One region of the Bordetella genomosp. 13 genome, then DNA from elsewhere that is predicted to be linked to it. Evidence: riboswitches for the same ligand, from Rfam matches in the RefSeq annotation. Region 1 holds a riboswitch; the other holds the start of a gene.

Region 1 (5,623 bases):
GCGCGGTGCGCAAGAAGGCACGCATCTATGGCCATGTCTACGAAAGCTCGATCGAGAAGATCCTGGTCGAATGCCAGGCCAAGATGGATGCCGGCTTCAACGCGTTCGGCCATCTCAATCCTTTCCTGGACGAGGGCAACGACCAGGTGTGGTTCAAGACCCATATCAAGAAGATGCGCGACGCCATCGACAACGTGCATCGCATACGCGAGGTGGTGGGCGATCGCGTGGACCTGCTGATCGAATTGCACCGCCGCCTGACGCCGCCCGAAGCCGTGACCTTCACCAACGCGATCGAGGACACGCATCCCATGTTCGTCGAGGATCCCATCCGACCCGAGGGGCCCGACGCCATGGCTCGCGTGGCCGACAAGATCAACGTGCCCATCGCCACCGGCGAACGCTTCGCCACCATCTACGAGTTCCAGGCGCTGCTGGCGCGCAACGCCGTCGAGTTCGCGCGGGTGGACCTGTGCCTGTGCGGCGGCATCACGGGCGGGCGCAAGGTGGCCGCCATGGCCGAGGCTCATCACGTGCAGATCGTGCCGCACAACCCGTTGTCGCCGATCGGGCTTGCCGCCTGCCTGCAACTGGCGGCGGCGGTTCCCAACTTCGCCATTCAGGAATACGCTACGGGCTTCGAGGCCGGCATCTTCGAATCGCGGCCGGAGCACCTGGGCAGTGACGTCGTCGACGAGGTGCCGCGGCCCGACCAGGGGTTCGTCGACATTCCCAGTCGTCCCGGCCTCGGGATGGCGCTGGTACCGGATGCGCAGCAACGGCGTCCGCCGCTGTCCAAGCCGATCTCGATGCGTCCGCATTTCGACGGCTTCGTCATCGACCAATAGCCGGCAGCGGCAGCGGCTGCGGCGTGCCGGACCTGCGGGCGGCACGCCGCTTGCTGAGAAGCGGCATACCGGTTGTATGCTTTATTGAAAATGACTATCATTAACAATAAAGCGTATGACTTTGGCAACCCAGGAATTGCCGATGAACACCCACAGCCGCCACCGCGTACGACCCGCCGCCACCAGCGTCAGCATCTGGACGCTTACCGTGCTCGTCGCATGTCTCGCCATGCACCAGCTGTGGGCGTACTTCGCGGTGCGCACGCCCGCCGTGTCCGACGCGCTGCTGGGCGGAATGGTGGCGGCCGCCGCCACCGCGCTGGGCACGCTGCCCGTGGTGTTCTCGCAGACGCTCTCCGAGAAGGTGCAGGACATCATGTTCGGCTTCGGCGCGGGGGTGATGCTTGCCGCCTGTGCCTTCTCGCTCGTGGTGCCGGGCGTGGCCGCCGCCGAAGCGCTGGGACACGGCGCCTGGACGTCGGCGGGCATCGTGGGCGTGGCGGTGCTGCTGGGCGGAGCCGCGCTGCTGCTGGCCGACCGCGTGCTGCCGCACGAGCATTTCATCAAGGGCAAAGAGGGCGGCCGCGACCGCGCCGACTCAAAGAAACTGCGCCGGACGTGGCTGTTCGTCTTCGCCATCATCCTGCACAACGTGCCCGAAGGGTTGGCGATCGGGGTGAGCTTCGTCGGCAACGACGCGTTGCGCGGCACGGCGCTCGCCACGGGCATCGCCATCCAGGACGTGCCCGAAGGCCTGGTGGTGGCGGTGGCGCTGATGGCCGCCGGCTATGGGCGCGCGACGGCCGTGGCCATCGGCATGCTGTCGGGCCTGGTCGAGCCGCTGGGCGCGGTGCTGGGCGCCGCCATCGCGGGTTGGTCGGCCGCCATGCTGCCATGGGGCCTCGGATTCGCCGCGGGCGCCATGCTGTTCGTGATCAGCCACGAGATCATCCCCGAGTCGCACCGCAAGGGTCACGAGGTCGCCGCCACCTGCGGGCTGATGATCGGCTTCGTGCTGATGATGATCCTGGACACCGTGCTCGGATAAAGCCGCCGATGCGGCTGCGGCTCACCCGAGGCTGACGCCGCGTGAGTTCTGACTCGGTGCTCCGGACTCCGCGCGGGCACGAGGCGAAGCCACGGCCTACCGTGGCGCCCGCGGCGGCGGCGCCACGTCCCCGCTTTGCGGCGCCCGGCTTTCGGGGTATGCTTGCCGCGCTGTCACGCATGTTGCGGGAGAGAGCCGCTTTGTCGGCCGCCGAAGGCGCAATTCGCCCGGAATCGCTCAGGTAACCCATACCGCAACTGCATCGTCCGCGGCGCCCATCGCGCCGCACCGAAACAGCACTCTGGAGAGACCTGGTGCCCGCCCGGCGCTTCGCGCAGGCAGGCCACCCAGGCGCCGAAGGTGCAAACCCGCCGCCGCGGGGCAACTCTCAGGCAAAAGGACAGAGGGGCGGAAGAATCGGCCGATCGCCGGGGCTTTCGCTTCGCATCGGCATCGCGCAATCCCTTGCGGCGCCGCTGCCGCTGGAGTCTCTCCGCATGTCCGCACCTCTGCAACGCACCCCGCTCTACGACGAACACCTCGCCGCCGGCGCCCGCATGGTCGATTTCGGCGGCTGGGAAATGCCGCTGTCGTACGGCTCGCAGATCGAAGAGCACCACGCCGTGCGCCGCGCCGCCGGCATGTTCGACGTCTCGCACATGCTGAACGTGGACGTCGCCGGTCCCGACGCGCGCGCCTTCCTGCAGCGCCTGGTCGCCAACGACGTGGCCAAGCTGACCGTGCCGGGCAAGGCGCTGTACAGCTGCATGCTGAACCCGCAGGGCGGCGTCATCGATGACCTCATCGTCTATTTCTTCGCCGCCGACAAATGGCGCGTCGTGGTCAACGCCGGCACCGCCGACAAGGACGTCGCGTGGATGCGTCGCGTTGCCACGTCGGGCAGGTTCGACGTGACCATCGCGCCGCGCCGCGACCTGGCCATGGTGGCGGTGCAGGGCCCCGAGGCACGAGCCAAGGTATGGGCCGCGCGCCCCGACTGGCGCGCCTCCTCCGAACCGCTGGGCCCGTTCTCCGCGGCCCTGCCGGGCGACGACACGCTGGTGGCCCGCACGGGCTACACCGGCGAAGACGGCTTCGAGATCGTGTTGCCGGCCGCCGAAGTGGTCGCGCTGTGGCGCAACCTGGCCGCGCAGGGCGTGCGGCCCTGCGGCCTGGGCGCGCGCGACACGCTGCGCCTGGAGGCCGGCATGAACCTGTATGGCCAGGACATGGACGAGCTGATCCAGCCCGACCAGGCTGGCCTGTCGTGGACCGTGTCGCTGAAAGATCCGGCGCGCCGCTTCATCGGCCGCGATGCCCTGGAACAGCACGCCACGCCGGCCGCCTTCCTGGGCCTGAAGCTGCAGGAACGCGGCGTGATGCGTGCCCACATGACCGTGCGCACCGCGCAGGGCGACGGAGAAATCACCAGCGGCACCATGTCGCCCACGCTGGGCGTTTCCGTGGGCTTCGCACGCCTGCCCGCCGGCGTGCAGCCGGGCGACCAGGCGCAGGTCGACATCCGCGGCAAATGGGTGCCCGCTCTGGTCTGCAAGCTGCCCTTCGTGCGTCACGGCAAAGCCGTCGAACACTCGTAAACTCGTGCTTCCGGCCCGCCGGGGCCGGAAGGCGCGCAATCCCTTTCCCGTATCGCAGCACCCAGCCCAGGAGTTTCCATGAGTCTGCCCACCGATCGCAAGTACACCGCGTCCCATGAATGGGTCAAAGCCGAAGGCGACGTGTTCGTCGTCGGCATCACCGACAACGCCCAGGACCAGCTCGGCGACCTGGTCTTCGTCGGCGAAGTGGAAGTCGGCGCCAAGCTCAAGGCCGGCGACAAGGCCGGCGTGGTCGAGTCCGTCAAGGCCGCTTCCGACATCTACACGCCGGTGTCCGGCGAGATCGTCGCGTTCAACGACGAGCTGGACGCCAATCCCGCGCTGATCAACGAGTCCGCCTATTCGGCCTGGATCTTCAAGGTCAAGCCGGACAACGCCACAGACCTCGACGGCCTGCTGGACGCCGCCGGCTACGAGGCCTCCAACGGCTGAGTCCGCGGCCGCGCGGGCGTCATGCCGCGCGGCCCGTCTTCGGCACGCCGCAGCCGCGGCGGGCCATCGTTCTTCGAGATTGCTTCATGTCGCGCGCCCTAGACACCCATACCGATTTCATTCCCCGCCACATCGGCCCCTCCGACGAGGACCAGGCCAGCATGCTTGCCGTGGTCGGCAGCGCCAGCCTGGACGACCTGATCGCCGAGGTGGTGCCGCCGCGCATCCGCAGCGGCGAACCGCTGGACCTGCCGGCCTCGCGCAGCGAGACCGACGTGCTGGCCGAGCTCAAGCGCATCGCCGGCCGCAACAAGGTCTATCGCAACTACATCGGCCAGGGCTACTACGGCACGCACGTGCCGAACGTCGTGCTGCGCAACATTCTCGAGAACCCCGCCTGGTACACGGCCTATACGCCCTACCAGCCCGAGATCTCGCAGGGCCGTCTCGAGGCCCTGCTGAATTACCAGACCATGGTCGCCGACCTGACCGGGCTGGACATCTCCAACGCCTCGCTGCTGGACGAGGGCACCGCCGCCGCCGAAGCCATGACGCTGGCGCGCCGCGGCGCCAAGGCGCAAAGCCCGGTGTTCTTCGTGTCGCAGCACTGCCATCCGCAAACCATCGAGGTCGTGCGCACGCGCGCCATCGGCCTGGACATCGAAGTGGTGGTGGGCGACGAGGCGCAGGGCCTGCCCGAGTGCTTCGGCGTGCTGCTGCAGTATCCGCACAGCCTGGGTTCGCTGGCCGACTACCGCGCGCTGGCTGAAGCGGCGCACGCGCAGGGCGCCGTCGTGGCGTGCGCGACCGACCTGCTGGCGCTGGCCGTGCTGGCGCCGCCCGGAGAATGGGGCGCCGACATCGCCGTGGGTTCGGCGCAGCGCTTCGGCGTGCCGTTCGGCTTCGGCGGCCCGCACGCCGGCTTCATGGCCTGCAAGGATGCCTTCAAGCGCAACATGGCCGGCCGACTGGTGGGCGTGTCCAAGGACGCTCAGGGCAACCCCGCGCTGCGCCTGGCGCTGCAGACGCGCGAGCAGCACATCCGCCGCGAGAAGGCCACCTCGAACATCTGCACCGCCCAGGTGCTGCTGGCCGTGATGGCCGGCATGTACGCCGTGTGGCACGGCCCCGCCGGCATCGCGCGCATCGCCAACCGCGTGCAGCGCTACACCGCCATCCTGCGCGGCGAACTGCTCAAGCTCGGCATCAAGGTGGCCAACGATACGTTCTTCGACACGCTGCTGCTGGAAACCGGGCCGGCCACGCCGGCCATCGTCACGGCCGCCGCGTGCGAGCACATCAATCTGCGCCGCGTCGATGGCGCGCGCCTGGCGGTGTCGCTGGACGAGACCGTCAGCGCGCAAGACCTGCAGGCCCTGGTCAACGTGTTCGCCGCGGGGCTCGAGCAGGACGACGTGGCTCTCGACGTGGACGCGCTGGACGCGCAGGCCGCGGGCGGCATCCCGGCCGCGCTGCGGCGCCAGGGCGCCATCCTGGTCCATCCAGTGTTCTCGAGCGTGCGTTCCGAGACCGACATGCTGCGCTATCTGCGCAAACTGGCCGACAAGGACCTGGCGCTGGACCGCACCATGATCCCGCTGGGCTCCTGCACGATGAAGCTCAACGCCACGGCCGAGATGATCCCCATCACCTGGCCCGAGTTCTCGCAGGTGCAT
Region 2 (5,623 bases), 1.2 Mb from region 1:
GCCGGCCGTCTCTCCTGCGTCGCGGCCGCGGGGCTGCTGGCGGGCATGGCCAACGCGGGCCTTCAGGCCCAGGCCAGGCTGCACGACGCACTGGCCGACGCGCACAACGACCAGGTCACCCGGCTTACCGTGTTGGTGGTCAGCCTGCCGCGCGACGATGCCGGCCAGCGCCGCTTCGTGGCCGAGGCCGATGCCAGCCGGCCCGCGGGCGTTCCCGCGCGGCTGCGCGTCACCTGGAATGGTCCGCCCGGCGAGGTCGATCGCCTGCCGGAAGTCCTGCCCGGGCAGCGCTGGCGCATGGCCCTGGTGCTGCGCCGCCCCTATGGCCCTTCGAACCCGCATGCCTGGGATGCCGAGCTGCGAGACTTCGCCGAAGGCGTGCGCGCCGTCGGCACGGTGCGCGGACGTCCGCAACTGGTGGAGGACGATCCATGGGCCACGCCCGGCGTAGCCATCGAGCGGCTGCGCCAGCACATACGAACCGGCATGCGCGAGGCGATGCAAGGTCATCGCTACGGCCCGGTGCTGATCGCGCTGGCCATCGGCGACCAGGCCGGCGTGGCGCGGGAAGACTGGCAGGTCTTCAATCGCACCGGCATCACGCATCTGGTCTCGATCAGCGGCATGCACGTCACCATGATGGCCGCGGCGGGCGGGCTGCTGGCCACCTGGCTATGGCGGCGGGTGCGCTGGCGCGGCGTCGGACTGGCCGAATACCTGCCCGCCCAACTGGCCGGCGGCGTCGCCGCGCTGGTGGTGGCGCTGGCCTATTGCCTGCTGGCGGGCTGGGGCGTGCCGGCGCGCCGTACATTCTTCATGCTGGCAGTGGTGGCGCTGGCGGGCCTGTCGCGGCTGCCGCTGGGCGCGTCGCGCGTGCTGCTGCTGGCGGGCGGCTGCGTGGTGGCACTGGATCCGTGGGCGCTGCTGGCGCCGGGCTTCTGGCTGTCGTTCGGCGCGGTGGCGGTGCTGATGCGCGTGGCCGAGAACCACAGGCCGCCGCCGCGCGGCCCGCGCGAGCGGGTGAGGGCGACACTGCGCGAGTTCGTGCGGGTGCAAGGGGCCATCACCCTGGCCTTGACGCCGCTGCTGGCGTTCCTGATGCACCAGGTGTCGCTGGCTTCGCCGCTTGCCAATGCCATCGCCATCCCCATCGTGGGCACGGTGGTCACGCAGCTGGCCCTGCTGTGCGGCGCGCTGGCCGCGATACCGGGCGCGCAGCCGGCGGCGTGGCTGGCGGGATGGATAGGGCATGCGTTGTTCGCCGCGGTGATGGTGCCCGTGGCCTGGATCGGGCAGGCCGACTGGGCTGCGCTGGACGTGGCCGCCGCGCCATGGCCTCTGATGATGCTGGCGCTGGCGGGATGCGTGTGGGCGCTGCAGGCGCCGGGCTGGCCGCTGCGGCACCTGGGCTGGCTGTGCGCGCTGCCCCTGCTGTGCTGGCGTCCCGAGCGGCCGCCGCCCGGCGACTGGCGCATGACGGCGCTGGACGTGGGGCAGGGCACCGCCATCGTCGTCGAGACCGCCACGCGCGTGCTGGTGTACGACGCTGGGCCGCGCCGCCACGACGGCACCGATGCCGCCGAGCGCGTACTGGTGCCGTACCTGCATGCGCGCGGCGTGCGCGCGTTGGACGCCTTGGTCATCTCGCATGCCGACCTGGACCATGCCGGCGGCTTGCGCAGCGTGCTGGCCGCCATGCCGGTGGCCGTGTCGTATGCCTCGTTCGACATCAGCGCGCACCTGCGGCGCGAGGGCGCGAAGCGGCCCGACGGCTGGAATGAGGCGCCACCCATGCCGCATGACATGCAAGCCTGCGAAGCCGGCATGGAATGGAAAGTCGATGAAGTGACGTTCCGCTTCGTGCATCCGCCCGCGGCCGGCGGTCGCGGCGGTGTCCGCGCCGCTGCCCGCGCCAGCGACGACAACGCCCGCAGCTGCGTGCTGCTGGTCCAGGGACGCACGCACGCCATGCTGCTGCCGGGCGACGCCGGCACGGCGCAAGAGGCGTTGTATGCGGCCGAGCTGCCGTCGCTGGACCTGGTGGCGGCGCCGCATCACGGATCGAACACGTCTTCCGGCAATGCGCTGGTGCGGGCGGCCGAGGGCGCGCACGTCATCGTGCAGGCGGGGCACCTGAATCGCTTCCGACATCCGGCCGCGGCGGTCGTGGCGCGCTGGCGCGCGGCCGGCGCGACGTTGTGGCGCACGGATCTGCAGGGCGCGATCCTGGCCCGGTCGTCGCCCGACGGCCTGCGCGTGTGGGCGCAGCGCGACGCCGCGCGGCGCTACTGGCATGCGCCGCTTGACGAGCGCGCAGAGGCTAGCGCAGGTCCGCCTGGATGAGACCGACCACCTGCGCCGCGGTCGCGCCCGACAGGGTCCAGCCCAGGTGGCCGTGCCCGGTGTTGTAGTACACGCCCGGCCTGCGCCCGCGGCGCACGCGCGGCATCATGTCGGGCATCATGGGGCGCAGCCCCGCCCACGGCACCACGCGCGAGGTGTCGATGGAAAAGTTCGCGCGCGCCCAGCGCACCAGCGGGGCGATGCGGTCGGCGCGGATGTCCAGGTTGTGGCCATTGAACTCCGCGGTGCCCGCGACGCGGAACCGGTCCTCGCCCAGCCGTGACGTGACGATTTTCGCGCGTTCGTCCAGCAGGCTGGTCCAGGGTGCGTCGTGCACGCTCTGCGCGTCGTTCAGGTGCACCGTGATCGAATAGCCCTTGACTGGGTACACATTCAGCCGATCGCCGGCCATGGCCGCCAGGCCACGACTGCCGACGCCGCCGCAGATGACCACGGCATCGGCGTCCAGGCGTTCGGCATCCCCCGCCGGCTGGTCGGTGCCGGCGTCCAGCGGCAAGACGTCGACCTGCACGCCTCGGCCGGCGAAGCGCAGGGCATGGGTCTCGTGGCCATACAGGAAGCGCACGCCATGCCGCTTGCACGCATCGGCCAGGCCGCGCGTGAACTTGTGGATGTCGCCGGTGGCATCGGACGGCGTGTAGTAGCCGCCGAAGTACGTCCCGGTCAATGCCGGTTCGATCCGCCGAATCTCGTCGGGCGTGACCGCGCGCCGCTCCAGCCCGCCTTGGCTGAGCAGCGTATTGCCCCGGCCCGCTGCTTCGAAGCTCTCTCGGTCATGATAGAAATGCAGGATGCCGCGCCTCTCCAGGTCGAAGGCGATGCCTTCCTGCTCGGCCATGGCGAACAGGTGGCGGCGCGCCTCGATAGCCATCTGCGCGGTCGCGATCGTGTTGTGACGATACTTCCGCATGGCCCACAGGAACTCGGCGAGCCAGCTGTACTTGTGCCAGGATGGCGTGGGGTTCAGCAGCAGGGGCGCGTCCTTGCGGAACATCCAGCGCAGGCCCTTGGCCAACGTGGCGGGGTGGTTCCAGACTTCGGCGTTGCAGGCCGACAGCTGGCCGCCATTGGCGAACGATGTGTCCATGGCGGCGTACAGGCGGCGGTCGATGACGCTGACATCGTGGCCTGCCTGCCGGAGCAGATAGGCGGTCGTGACGCCGGTGATGCCGGCGCCGATCACGGCGATATGGGACATTTCTGTACCTTGACGAAAAGAAGGGCGGTGGCCCGTTGGCCATCGCGCCCCATCTGTCTTGGTACCTGAGAGCTTGAACCGCGTCGCGCGGTATCCCCTTCGGTGGACGCGATGCGTCTCTCTCCAGATCGTCTGGCCCGCGCAGTCCTTTTGCCTGAGAGTTTCCGGGGCGGTTGCTCCGTCGGCGCCAGCGGCATCGCTGGACTCTTCTGCGCGGCCTTGATACGACCCGTGCAGCATATCGAAAGGGCTTGGAGCGCGGCAAGTCTTTTCTGCCACGGCGCATGCGCAAGCGCGTGCGGATTGATGAGGAAAACTCAATGCTGGTCTATGAAAACCTCGTCTTGCCCCGCGCGCGCCGACGCTACCATTTCATGCATGGCACGGTCCCGTGCGGCCACTTCGAAGCGTGGACGGCCCCGCCCGAATTCCCCCATGCCCAGCCTCTTATCCATGCAACCCAGAGCCCGGGCGTACCGGGTCGAACCAAGGTGAAATCATGCTCGACAAGTACCTGCCCAACAGGCTGATGCGCGCCGGCGCGCTGCCCGCCCTGTTGCTCATCGCCGCGTTCGCGTCCCAGGCGGCCGCCCAGCCGGCGGCATTTCCCGCGCCCGGCCGCCCGATCCACCTCGTGTCGCCCAGCCCGCCCGGCGGCGGCACGGACACCACGGCCCGGCTGCTGGCCGCCAAGGTGTCGCAATCCACGGGCTGGCAGTTCGTGATCGAGAACCGGCCCGGCGCCGGCAACATGATCGGCCTGGTCTATGGCGCGCGCGCCGCGCCCGACGGCCACACGATAGTCCTGGGCGAGACGAGCAACCTGGTGTCCGCGAAGTACCTGTACAGCAAGCTGCAGATCGACCCCGAAACCGACGTGGCGCCCGTCGCCCTGGTCGGCACCGGAACGCTGGCGTTGGTGGTGTCCACCAGCAAGCCCTACCAGTCCATCGCGGATGTCGTGGCGGCCGCCCGGCAGTCCGAGTTGACGTATGCGACCTCGGGCAACGGAACGGTGGGCCACCTGGTGTCGGCCAGCTGGGCCAGGCAGAGCGGCGCGAAGCTGGTGCACGTGCCGTACAAGGGCGCCGGTCCGGCCATGACAGACCTGCTCGGCGGCCAGGTCGACATCTACTTTTCGTCGCTGTCGGCGGCCGCGCCGCTGATCAAATCCGGCAAGCTGCGCGCGCTGGCCGTGACTTCCGCCCAACGCAACGCCGATTTTCCGCAGGTGCCCACGCTGGCCGAGGCCGGGTTCCCGGGGCTGGACTACTACGTGTTCTACGGTGTCGTCGCGCCGGCCGGGACGCCGCCCGAGACCATCGGCACGTTGAATCGCGAGATCAACCGGACGCTTGCGACGCCGGAGATGAAAAAGGAACTGGCGGACAAGGGCGTGGAAGTGCGGATCACCGGCACGCCGGCCGAGTTCGATGCCTTCCTGGCCGCGGAGCGCGCGAAGTGGCGCAAGGTCATCCAGGAGACGGGCGTCACCATCGACTGACGCGGCGCGGCGGATCAGGCGTCGGAGCGGCAGGTGGCGACGAAGGCGTCCATGACGGCCGAGATCCTGCGGTTGCCTTCGTCCGTCCGCCGCCATGCCAGTGCGATCTGCCGGTGCGGCGCGTGCCTGCCCAGGTCGACTTCCTGGACGCCGTAGGCTGCCGCCAGCGGCCGGCGTGGCCGAGGGATGACCGTGACGCCCATGCCCAACGACACCAGCGACACCAGGGCGTCCATGGACCTCAGCTCCATGCGGAACGCCGCGCCGGGCACGATGCTGCGCACGTGGCGCGCCGCGACTTGGCCGCCGGGCAGGCCGGTATCGTAGGCGACCCAGCCGTGGGCCTTGACCAGGGCCTGCGGGCTGCGTTCCGCGGCGCCGGGAGGCGCGAGCATGACGTAGGGTTGCCGCACGAGGTCGCCCCAGGCCAGGCGGCTGGAGCCGCCGCCGCCGGGACGCACCACGAGCGCGACGTCGATCCTGCCGGCCCGCAGTTCCTTGAGGATTTCGTTGGTGTCGTTCAGCGGAGGAATCTTGACGTCGAGCTTGGGATGCCG

What was found. Region 1 has a riboswitch for glycine ahead of gcvT (glycine cleavage system aminomethyltransferase GcvT). Riboswitches for the same ligand answer to the same signal wherever they lie in the genome.
Region 2: it holds a riboswitch for glycine, as region 1 does, so the genes downstream of both, CAL15_RS09250 (D-amino acid dehydrogenase) here and gcvT (glycine cleavage system aminomethyltransferase GcvT) in region 1, are expected to answer to the same signal.

What each region holds. Positions count from the first base shown of each region.
Region 1 covers NZ_CP021111.1:883,775-889,397, forward strand. The annotation lists gene CAL15_RS04135 (mandelate racemase/muconate lactonizing enzyme family protein) at 1-848, shown strand, start outside; gene CAL15_RS04140 (ZIP family metal transporter) at 991-1,896, shown strand; glycine riboswitch at 2,072-2,160, shown strand; glycine riboswitch at 2,188-2,310, shown strand; gene gcvT (glycine cleavage system aminomethyltransferase GcvT) at 2,394-3,494, shown strand; gene gcvH (glycine cleavage system protein GcvH) at 3,573-3,947, shown strand; gene gcvP (aminomethyl-transferring glycine dehydrogenase) at 4,034-5,623, shown strand, end outside.
Region 2 covers NZ_CP021111.1:2,048,113-2,053,735, reverse strand. The annotation lists gene CAL15_RS09255 (DNA internalization-related competence protein ComEC/Rec2) at 1-2,343, shown strand, start outside; gene CAL15_RS09250 (D-amino acid dehydrogenase) at 2,321-3,562, opposite strand; glycine riboswitch at 3,614-3,691, opposite strand; glycine riboswitch at 3,695-3,784, opposite strand; gene CAL15_RS09245 (Bug family tripartite tricarboxylate transporter substrate binding protein) at 4,062-5,066, shown strand; gene CAL15_RS09240 (LysR family transcriptional regulator) at 5,081-5,623, opposite strand, start outside.